2 linked regions of the Sediminitomix flava genome follow. Each later gene encodes a partner of the first gene's protein in a complex. Links are inferred from orthologs where the notes say so. Each region holds a gene or a part of one and is shown on either strand. Other genes may lie near its edges.

Region 1 (7,488 bases):
TATTGATTGTCGATGATTCTCTTTACATGAGAACAATAATTAAAGATGCTCTTAGTAGTCAAGGACACGAAATTGTAGGACAAGCAGCCAATGGTGAAGAAGCAATCGACATGGCTCTAGAGTTATCTCCAGACCTAATAACATTAGACAATATCTTACCAGATATGCTTGGTCTTGACATCTTGAAAACATTAAGAGAGGAAGAACTTCAAGCAAAAATCATTATGATCAGTGCCGTTGGACAGCAGTCTGTAGTAGATGAAGGATTAAAACTAGGTTTAGACGACTATATCGTTAAACCATTTACCCCAGAGCAACTCAACGAAACTGTTGATAAAGTTCTTCAGTAAATCGTCTCACACGATCCTTTGTTCTCCCTGCCATTTTTAACCCTGTAGCCATGAACTCAAAAGACGAAGAGCTTAAACAGATCTTCTTTGCTGAAGCACTTGATAATTTCGAAGAGCTCAACCGTTTATTTACCGAACTAGAAAAAGAGCATTCCAACAAAAATGCTATTGAAGCTGTATTTCGTATTACGCATACACTTAAAGCTAATGCGGCTGCAATGGGCTTTGAGGCAATCGCTAGTTTGGCACACCTACTTGAGGACATTTTCAGTGAGATCAAGAATAATCGGATGGAGCTCACCACCGCTATTTTCAATGATCTCTTTAGAGCTGTTGATAAGTTGGGAGAACTTATTCAAGGTGTAAAAACAGACGAAAGTGTTTCATACAAGGGAATTGAAGCAAAGCTGAAAATCATTTTACGGAAAGTAAAAGAGATTCCTGTTCCTGAACCAAAATCAGACAATAGCAAAAAGCAAGAAAAAGAAAAATTAGATAAACTAAACGAAGAAGTAAAAGAAGCTAAAAAGTCTTCTTCTCCTCAAATCAGTTTTTCAGATCTTGTTCAAGTACCTGTCAATAAACTCGATAATCTTCTTAACCTTGTTGGTGAATTAGCTATCGAGAAAGACCGTCTGATTACTGTTTACGGACAAAAAGGAGGGAATGACTTTGCCAGACTTTATCGGATTTCTTCCGATCTCCAATACTCTGTTATGGGAGTTCGTTTGGTTCAGATCAATGTTCTTTTCAATAAATTTCACCGAATAGTCAGAGACGTAGCCCAATTGGAAAACAAGAAGGTGAATCTCGTTCTAGAAGGTACTGAAATTGAAATTGACAGAAACATTCTTCAGATTATCAGTGATTCTTTAATCCACTTAGTTAGAAACGCAGTCAGTCATGGATTAGAAAGTAAAGAGGAAAGAGAAAAAACGGGTAAAAACGAAGCAGGTACACTAACTCTTAGAGCCAATAACGATAAAGATCATGTCATTATCGACATCATTGATGATGGGAAAGGAATTGATGCTAATATCATTCGAAAGAAAGTTTTAGAAAAAGGCTTGATTACAGCTGATATAGCAAATACAATTTCCGATGACGAAATCGTTAAATACATTTTTGAACCAGGGTTTTCAAGTAGAGACACTGTCTCTGAAATCTCGGGAAGAGGTGTAGGCATGGATGTTGTCAAAAGAGCCATCGATTCCATCGGGGGAAAAATCACCTTTGAAACCGAGGTAGGAAAAGGAACTACTTTCAGTATGTGGTTACCTTCATCTATGGCTGTAAAAAGTGCCTTACTTTTCATACTTGGTGGTGCAGAGTTTGCCATTCCTCTTTCGTTTACAGAAGCTGTAATTTCAGTCAAAAAATCTGAAGTACATAAAGTGGGCAACGGGCTTGTTGCTACTCACCTTGATGAAACTATAGCTGTAGTATTTCTCAATGATATTTTTAGAGCTTCATCTGTAGAAGAGCTTTACTCTGAAAATATCCTGCATAAGACCTACGATAGCTACGCAAACGATGAAAAACTCTACCTTATTGTCGTTTCTGCTTACAATAAAATGGTTGGCTTTGTAGTTGATAAACTACTCCAACAAAAAGAAATTATTGAAAAACCACTTGGTAAACCTGTGGAAAATGTCCGCTTTATTAGCGGTGCCACGATCATGGGAAATGGAAATGTTTGTCTAACTTTAGATATACCATCCATTTTAGAATATCTGTTCAACTCTTCCACAGCAAAATTAAAGACCTTAAACTCCTAGTTATTTCTCATTAGATTATGAATACATTTTTCACAGAGAACCAAAAACTTTTAATAGGCAATATCCAAATCATCGCCTTGAACCATATCGCCCATTCTCTTTCAAAAATGTTAGGAGATGAGGTCTTTGTAAAATCTTATTCCGAAATCGCTTTTGATAAATTAGAGGATGCCCTAGCACATTATAATCAAGAATCATTTTATGTTTTAGGGACTGACATAAAAGGTAAATTTTCGGGTGCGACATACCTTCTCGTTAATCAAGTGAATGAGAAAAAAATCTGTGAGAAGCTTGTCCCTGCCAATATGCTTGGTCATCAAGAAATGAGAGATGCAATGCTCATGGAGCTAGATAATATCGTTATTGCAAGTTATGTCACAAAATGGGCAAATCTTGCTGATGCTGATATATATGGTTACGTCCCTTCTCACGAGGTATTAAATAGACAGGCTTTTGAAATCAAACTTAAAAAGTTAATTTCTGAAGACGATAAAGTTTACTTCTGTAAAAGTCACCTCTATGCCTTTAAATCGGGAATTGAATTCGAACTCTACTTCCTATTTGATAAGACTTTTGTTCCTATCATTTCTGGATTCGACATTAACAATAGCTATGTTGGAGACGAAGAACGTCCTAAAAAAGAGATGGAGAAAAAGAAAAGTTTCCTTCAACGTTTATTCTAAAAAATATATTTCTTGTACTAGAAATAAAAAGACCTTCCAATTTTAACTGGAAGGTCTTTTTAGTTTTATGACTAATTCCCAAATTAGAGAATGTATTGGCTCAAATCTCTGTTCTGCACAAGCCCTGATAATCGCTCATTTACCATATCTTTAGTAACCACGATTTTTGCATTAGGTCCAATTTTATCTGGAACTTCAAATAATAACTCATTCAATAAATGACTCATTACAGTATGCAAACGACGTGCTCCAATATTTTCTACTTCAGAGTTAATATGATAAGCTACTTCTGCAATTTCTTCCAACGCATCTTCATTGAATGTCAACTCTACGTCTTCCGAAGCTAAAAGTGCTACATATTGTTTTGAAAGAGCATTTTTAGGTGCTTTCAATATTCTGAAGAAATCTTCTTTAGACAAGCTATCCAATTCTACTCTGATAGGGAAACGTCCTTGAAGTTCAGGAATCAAATCTGATGGTTTCGCCATATGGAAGGCTCCAGCAGCAATAAATAAGATATGCTCTGTGTGAATAATACCGTATTTTGTATTTACAGCACTTCCTTCTACAATTGGTAATAAGTCTCTTTGTACTCCTTCACGGCTAACATCAGGTCCTCCTTTAGAAGCTGATCCTACAGCTACCTTGTCAATCTCATCAATAAAGATAATACCTGTATTTTCTGTTTTGAAGATAGCCTCTTCTTTCACCTCATCCATATCGATGAGTTTTGTACTTTCTTCCTCAATCAGAAGTTTACGAGCTTCAGCAATAGAAACCTTTCTCTTTTTGCTTTTCTTAGGCATCATACCACTGATCATTTCTTGAATATTCATCATAGAAACTTCATCAATGGCTCCACCAGAAATCCCTACGTTTGGTGCAGGATTTTCTACTGTGATATCTATTTTTCGATCTTCTAGCTCTCCGTTTTTCAATTTTTCACGGAAACGCTCACGAGTTTTTTCGTTTAGCTCATGATCTGGAGACTCATACTCTCCTTCTTTGACTACTACTCCTGTTGTTTTCAGCGGAGGAATAAGCGCATCAAGGATAATGTCTTCAACTGTCTGAGCAACTTTCTCCTTAACCTCTTTCTGCTTTTGCTCTTTGACCATGCTGACAGCTTGCTCAGCCAAATCTCTGACCATGCTTTCAACATCTCTACCTACATAACCTACCTCGGTAAACTTGGAAGCTTCAACTTTAACGAATGGAGCTTTCGCGATATTGGCAAGTCTTCTGGCAATTTCTGTTTTACCAACCCCAGTTGTACCGATCATCAAAATATTGTTAGGCATGATCTCCTTCTGAATTTCATGGCTCACGTTCATACGTCTCCAACGGTTTCGAAGTGCGATTGCGACATTCTTTTTCGCATCGTTTTGCCCAATAATATATTTATCTAGCTCTTCTACAATCTGTCTTGGGGTTAAGTATTTTTCTTGTTCCAGCATGTATCAAATATTTAGAGAATTTCAACACAATATATTTTTCTTTGTGCAGAACACAACCTTAAATGGCAAGATTGTTAACGATCAAGCATTTAATCATTTTAGGATACAATCTTAGCTGAGAATTACTAAATAGAAGGGATGTTATTCTACAACTACCTTTTTTCTTTTCTTCTTAGAAAAACTTGCGGTATTTACGCTCAAAGTTAGTGTATTGGTTGCGCCAGCCTGATGGTAAACGGCATTGGCATAAGTTATTCTCCAATTAGAGAATTTTAAATCACCTCCAAAGCTAAAGCCTGAAAGTCCTCTTCGGTCTTCATGGCTAATCTCTTGTCTTCTCTGGATATTGTACCCCATACGAAGGTTCAGCACTTTTCCCAACACAAATTCTCCTCCAACTATAAAATGCCTTGCCAATTTGTCAGCAAACCCGACAGTATTGTCTGTTTGCTCCCCTAAACCATTATCTTGGTTGTCATCTTTAGGGTCATCGTAGGCAATATCAAAGTTGTTGAATTGCTTATAAGTAACTGAAAATCTTACAGGCATTTTTTCGGGCTTGAAAGTCATCCCTGCCGTAATATCAAAAGGAGTACTTAACTCTTCTGATACAAAATTTGAGAATGCAAAACCAAAATTACTGAAAACAAGACCCAATGTGAGGTCTTTCGTTGGGTGAGTAAATGTACCTCCAATATCAAACATCAAGGCTGACGAACGATACTGCTCTATAGCTGTTTGAGCATATTTTAGGTTTACTCCCATTGAGAAAAAAGATAACTTATGAGATAAACCCAATGTTATGAGGGCATCAGAAGCATTAAAACTTCCTGTTGGATTCCCCACTTCGTCATAACCAGGTATTGTACCTTGATCGAGGTATAAAGCTCCAAATCCTAATTGAAAGTCATTCGGTAAGCTATAGCTGTATACAACTTGGCTACCTGTTGACGTAAAATAATCTATATAAGAAAATGCTAATTGTTGGTGCTCTTGTGATGTGAGCAAAGATGGGTTATATAAAAACATACTCACATCCTCATTGTAAGCAGATACATTTACACCTCCTAAACTCGCAACTTTTGCATCAAATGGCATTTGTACAAACTCGAAAGAATGTTGTCCTCCATTTTGAGCAAAAACTAGATTTGCGGATAATAGAAAAAAGGTATAAAGTAAATGGCGTGTAAAAGACATGAGCATAAAAAATACTTCTAGAAAACAGTTTACTCCCATTCTTATTCAGAAAAGTAGAACAGGAGCATTTATATCAATTACTTTCGTTCGTATTTCACGAAAGCATAGTTTACTTTATTCTTCTCATCTTTTGAAAAATCGAAACGGCTGATTTCTTCCCAATTTTCCATCATAACAGAAGGGAAATAAACATCTCCTTCAAATGAGTCTTTAACTTCTGTGATATATAAAACGTCTACTAAGTCTATCGACTGCTCGTAAACTTGTGCTCCTCCAATAATAAATGCTTCATCTTCGCCTGCGTCTTTTGCATAAGCAATAGCATCTTCGATACTATGTACACACACACAACCGTCTGCATAGTACTCTCGGTCACTTGTTACAATAATATTAGTACGGTTAGGAAGTGGTTTACCGTTTCGGTCTACGATAGACTCGAAGGTTTTTCTTCCCATAATTACATGATGCCCTTCAGTTTGTTGTTTGAAGTGTTTCAGATCGGCAGGCAAATACCATGGAAGTTTGTTTCCATTCCCGATCACGTCATTTAGTGCTTTGGCAACAATAATCGATGTATTCATATTTAAAATCACTGATTAAGACTGTTCGTAGCCTTCGTCTATTTTCAAGTTTGATTGTTTAGCCGCTTCTGTGGCCAATTGGTCACAGCGTTCATTTTCTGGAATTCCAGCATGACCTTTTACCCATTTCAGATGTACCGTATGATACTGGGCTACATTGGCATACCTAATCCATAAATCTTTGTTTTTTTTCCCCTTAAAATCTTTCTTGATCCATCCCCACAACCAACCTTTTGTCACTGCATTGACCACATAAGAGGAATCTGAATGAATAGTAATTTCTTGTTTTCCTACTTTTAGTGCCTCTAGTGCCTTGATCACTGCCAAAAGCTCCATTCTGTTGTTTGTTGTTAATCTAAAACCCTCAGAAATTTCTTTCCTCAGATTATGTTTTGGAGAAATTAAGACGACACCATATCCTCCAGGACCAGGGTTTCCCGAAGATGCGCCATCAGTATATGCAATAATCATAATGTAAAGATAGGAATTATACTTTCAGAACTAAACATTTTATTAGTTTCTGTATTTAAGCAAACTCGCATTGCAAAAGGTACAGATACCGGATTTAATTGAAGTGAACTAGTCAAGAATTTACCTTATCGAATTGGCTTAAATTTTACAGATACATTACACCTATAACATATCGTTTTCTTCGGCAATGATAGTACTATTACTTAATTATCTAGTATAAAGAAAATACAATCAGCCTAAAATATTGACCAACTCCATCTTAGTCACTAAGTTATAAACAATTCAAATTCTATAAAAAACTAGAACCCAATTTAGCCCCAAATATAATGAAACCCATATTGCTATATCTAATTTTCTGCGGACTCTTTTTTATTCATTTTCAATCCTCAGCTCAACTTAAACCTCAACCGGAGGCTGAAGACGAAAACTATGAAAAAGAATGGGCAATTGGTCTGAATATGAATACCAATGCAGGACTTATAGGAGGTGTCAATATCCGTTGGTCTCGAAAAACACTCTTCAATAGAACCCCTACGGGAGAAAATTCTTACCATCATATTTCATTGGAGATGGTAAATGTAAAACATCCGAAAGAAGAACAGCAAACCAGTGCCTTTACAGGTAACTCTTTTATTCTTAGAAAAACCAATTATTTATTCTCTATAAGACCACATTTCGGTAGAGAATGGATCCTATTCCGTAAAGCAAAAGAACAAGGCGTCCAAGTTAATGCAATTGTTGCAGGAGGTCCTTCCATCGGAATTGTTGCTCCATACCTTATTCGGGTAGCTAGCGGAAGTGGAGAAGAAGAAGTTCAATACGACCCAGAGGTTCATACAAATTCCAATGAAATACGAGGCGTTGGCTCTATTTTCAAGAGTCTTGGTCAATCTAGTATTACAGCTGGAGTTTCGGCTAAAGCATCTGTTGTTTTTGAACTCGGATCATCAAACCGAAGTACTTCTGGCTTT
Region 2 (3,980 bases), on another replicon or contig:
ACATCGCTTTTCTAATCAAACCGTAAACCTCAGAAGCATAACCCGCAGATTTCATTGTTTCATGCTGCTCTGCATAGCCTCTCATAATAATACTTTGTGCAACAAGTCTGAAGAATAAGCCTTCTATATCCTCTTCATCTTCATCGAGCCTTTTTTTTGATAGTTCAGCAGTTTTTAATAGTAGTTCGAAATGTTTTTTCGCTTCCGGAGAATCATAGCCAATCGGTGCTCTTTCCCAAAAAAGATACATCGCTTCAAGAAAGTAAGGTAGGGGGTGGTCGTTAGGAACAACAGCTTTTATTTCGGTTATTTTATTTTGGGCATCTTCAAATTCCCAATGATAGATCGCATTTACAGCCGTTACTGTTTTATCATAGATCTTCTCATCATTCCAGACTTTGTAAGACTCTTGTGCTAGTGTTTTAATAGGTAATAATTGGATTACTATCAGAAAAGTCCAACTGCTCAAAAATGCTTTCATATATTCATTGGGGGTAAGGCTTTAGTAATGGCTTAATAATAAGCTATTTTTTTGAATATACTTAATTTTATATAAAGGGCTGAGCTTGATAAAGTGAAATTAATTTTGTAAAATAAGTAAGGATATCGATGAAGTTAAAGAAATCAAGATGTAACCAAGTATTTTTCATTGATTTGCCTCATGCTACTTGCGCCTACTTATAAATGTAGGATTTAATGTGAAAATTAAAGATGCTACTAACCCACAATAATACCCATTAAGTGAATGAAGACACTTAGCCTCAAGCGTGTTGAAAATAAAATAAAACTCAAAGAGCAACAGAAGGGAGCAATAGGTTTTGGTTTGTTGCTTTGTATGGGACTTAACGGGATGATGTTTGTTTATTTTCTTCAACGTATTGAGCTGAATAAACCTTTAGAAGGTTTGACTTTCACGTCTTTAGATTATTGGATGTATTTCGGCGTTAATCTTCTTTTGCTCATGCTTACATCAAGTGTTTTTTGGGCTAAATGGGCAGCAAGAAGAAATAAGGTTAGTTTATTAAAGTACGCTTTAGTATTAACAATTTGCCTTTTTACTTTTTTATATCCTTTTGCTGAACATCTATTGAGGTTTTCAGTTAGTGGTAAGGGTCTTGCAGATGCTCAAATTATGCTGATGGAAACATTCTTCTTTTTGCAGTTGGGCATTGGGTTTATAGGCTGTTTGGTGTTGTTAGTGAAAAGCTTTCAGTTCAAGATACATTCAAAGAAAAAGTATCTCGTAAATGTGTTTTCGGTATACATGTCATACCATACATTTCTTTGGACGTGGATCACATTGGATGTTATATTCTTTTAATGGTATTTAACTTAACTATATCTTAATATTAGCAAAAAATATTTCGAATTTTGTGTTTTTACAAAATAAAGAGTAACATTGCATTAAATTTGTAATTCCAGAAAAAAGACGGCTAGTTTGCCATTCTAAAAATATTAAAGACACTTTTATCCAAAAGATGGAAGTTTAAATAATTGAATTGGTTTATTAAAGAAGGTGAGTATTACTCACCTTTTTTATTTATCTGTAAACCACCAGTATGGACAGCTACAATTTTACTTCCTTTCGGAAAATATCCTTTCTTTATTAAATCAAAAACACCATAAAGCATTTTGGCTGTATAGATGAACTCAAGCTCAATTTGATATTCAGACTGAATTTTTTCTATGAACTCAAGTAATTCAGGTTTCTTCTTTGCGTACCCTCCAAAATGATAATCACAGATTAATTCCCAGTCAGGCAATTCATTATTTTGGTGAAGATGTAGATATTGATCAATATCTTTTGCTAAAAACTCACCGCCTTTAAGCGCTGGAAAGCCTAATATTTTGGTATCCTTATCACTTCCTGCAATAATTCCAGCCATTGTTCCACCTGTTCCGCAAGCCGTACAAATGTAATTAAGGTCAGGAATCTGATTCTTAATTTCGGTAGCCAATTCAATTACACCTGGAATTGCAAGGTCATTGCTTCCCCCCATAGGAACGTGGTAAAAATCGCCCCATTTTTCTTTTATCTTTTCTAAAACATCTTCGTTATCCTTTTGCCTAAAAGTAGTCCGATCCATATAATCGATCTTCATTCCTTTAGAAGATGCAAATGAAAGTGTGGGATTTAAAGGTAAGTGTTCTTCTCCTCGAATAATGGCAATCGTCTCAAAACCAAATTCAGCTCCTGCTGCAGCCACAGCGTAAATGTGATTGGAATAAGCGCCACCAAAGGTCAAAAGTTTGGTATGCCCTTGTTCTTTGGCTTTGATAAGGTTGTACTTTAGTTTGCGAAGTTTATTTCCCGAAATAGCGGGGTGGTTCAAATCATCCCTTTTTATAAACAATCGAACCCCATTTTGCTCAAAAATGGGGTTCGACAGTTCTTGAATGGGTGTAACCTCTTGGTTTATAATCATTCTCTCTACTCTAATACTTCAATTACCAAATTATGATTGGTATAGATACAGATATCAGCAGCGATATTCAAACCTTCTCTTACAATTTCTTCGGCTGATAATTGATCTGCATGACGAAGCATAGAAAGCGCAGCAGCTTGTGCGTACATGCTTCCTGAACCGATAGCGGCAATTTGGTGGTCTGGTTCAATCACATCTCCTGTACCAGAGATAATCAAAACCTCTTCTCTATTTGCTACAATCATCATTGCTTCAAGACGTCTTAAGTAGCGATCCATTCGCCAGTCTTTAGCAAGCTCAATAGCAGCTCTTTTCATATTTCCTCCGTAAGCGCTCAATTTTTCTTCGAAGCGCTCCATAAGAGTGAAGGCATCAGCTGTAGAACCTGCAAAGCCTATTGCTATATTTCCATCAGCTAAACGACGAACTTTACGAACGTTACTTTTGGCTACTGTATTTCCAAAAGTAGCCTGTCCATCAGCTCCAATAGCCACTTTGCCGTCTTTTACGACCGCAAGGACGGTTGTTGATCTGAATTTTTGCTCTTTCATTTTTATCTCTTTGGTTTCAATTCTTAAAGACAAAGATTAAACCCTTAGTATACTTACAGCCAAATTGACAGAAATTGTCATAAGCTTGAATTTAAGTTACAGTTTTCCTAAAAAGCTTGTCATAAAGGATTTCAAGAACTTTTATAATAAAAAAAGGATTCAAACTTGAAGCTTGAATCCTTTTCCTCTAGAACGTATTTTTCCTAGTTATCAATTTCGCAGTCAGGGTGAGAAGCTTTAAATGCTCTTACTTCTTCTTGACTTACATTTGTATCTCTGATATAGAAAACTGAAAGCTTTGACAACTCTGAAACAGGAGTGATACTCTCAATTGGAGTTCCTGTACAGATGATCGTTTTCAAGTTTGAATTATCTTTCAAAGGACTGATATCTTCAACATGAGTTTGAGAGAAAGTAACCTCTTCTAATCCTGCGATAGTAGAAAGAGGTCTCAAAGTAGAAATACCTGTATTCGAAAGGTAAAGTACTTTAAGCTTTTTCAATTCCTCGAAATCTTGGATATCGATAATGTTTTGGTTATTGTTTCCGTTTACATACTCTAATTGAGTAAGTTTTTTGAGAGGAGCAATGTCTTTCACATTAGTCTCAAAGAACTCTAAACGTCTTAAGCTTTCAAGAGCTACAAGAGGATTTAGGTCAGAAATATAAGTTTGTGAAATACTTAACTCTTCAAGAGAAAGTAGGTTAGTAACAAAATCCAATGAAGCGAGAGATGTTTCATCTAAAGCAAGGATTTTAAGTTTTTTCAATTGTCCGATAGATCCAAAGTCTCTAAAGTCTGGACATTGATACAAATCTAATTTTTCGAGATTAGAAGTTTCTCCTAATTCTGTAACAGATCTAACAAATGTTTGCCCTAAGTATAATTCTTTAAGTAGTGAGGCATTAGCCAAAGGAGCAATGTTTTCAATCAGTGTACCTGTACAGTTGATAACTTTTAGGTTTGGAAGTTTTTCGAGTGGTATAATGTTATCGATTGAAG

Evidence for each region. Proteins that work in one complex are often made in the same cells at the same time.
Region 2: the proteins of hslU (region 1) and hslV are in contact, whole or in part, in a solved structure (PDB 1G4A), measured with the Escherichia coli proteins. The link is inferred for Sediminitomix flava from one-to-one orthologs.

The regions. Positions count from the first base shown.
Region 1 is NZ_QGDO01000006.1:318,241-325,728, reverse strand. What follows is about bases 2,082-5,012. They hold hslU (ATP-dependent protease ATPase subunit HslU), read right to left. Parts: upstream 4,269-5,012; coding sequence 2,895-4,268; downstream 2,082-2,894. Other genes in these bases: porQ (type IX secretion system protein PorQ), read right to left, coding at 4,410-5,012; BC781_RS20485 (chemotaxis protein CheC), read left to right, coding at 2,146-2,811; BC781_RS20490 (chemotaxis protein CheA), read left to right, coding at 2,082-2,128. Outside these bases: BC781_RS20495 (response regulator), read left to right, coding at 1-350; more of BC781_RS20490, read left to right, coding at 401-2,081; more of porQ, read right to left, coding at 5,013-5,471; BC781_RS20470 (dihydrofolate reductase), read right to left, coding at 5,543-6,046; rnhA (ribonuclease HI), read right to left, coding at 6,062-6,517; BC781_RS20460 (hypothetical protein), read left to right, coding at 6,844-7,488. UniProt on the Escherichia coli protein: ATPase subunit of a proteasome-like degradation complex; this subunit has chaperone activity. The binding of ATP and its subsequent hydrolysis by HslU are essential for unfolding of protein substrates subsequently hydrolyzed by HslV.
Region 2 is NZ_QGDO01000009.1:156,165-160,144, forward strand. The notes cover bases 1,205-3,980. They hold hslV (ATP-dependent protease subunit HslV), read right to left. Parts: upstream 2,978-3,980; coding sequence 2,432-2,977; downstream 1,205-2,431. Other genes in these bases: BC781_RS23305 (hypothetical protein), read left to right, coding at 1,205-1,321; BC781_RS23310 (1-aminocyclopropane-1-carboxylate deaminase/D-cysteine desulfhydrase), read right to left, coding at 1,524-2,426; BC781_RS23320 (leucine-rich repeat domain-containing protein), read right to left, coding at 3,181-3,980. Also shown: BC781_RS23300 (hypothetical protein), read right to left, coding at 1-481; more of BC781_RS23305, read left to right, coding at 746-1,204. UniProt on the Escherichia coli protein: Protease subunit of a proteasome-like degradation complex believed to be a general protein degrading machinery. The complex has been shown to be involved in the specific degradation of heat shock induced transcription factors such as RpoH and SulA.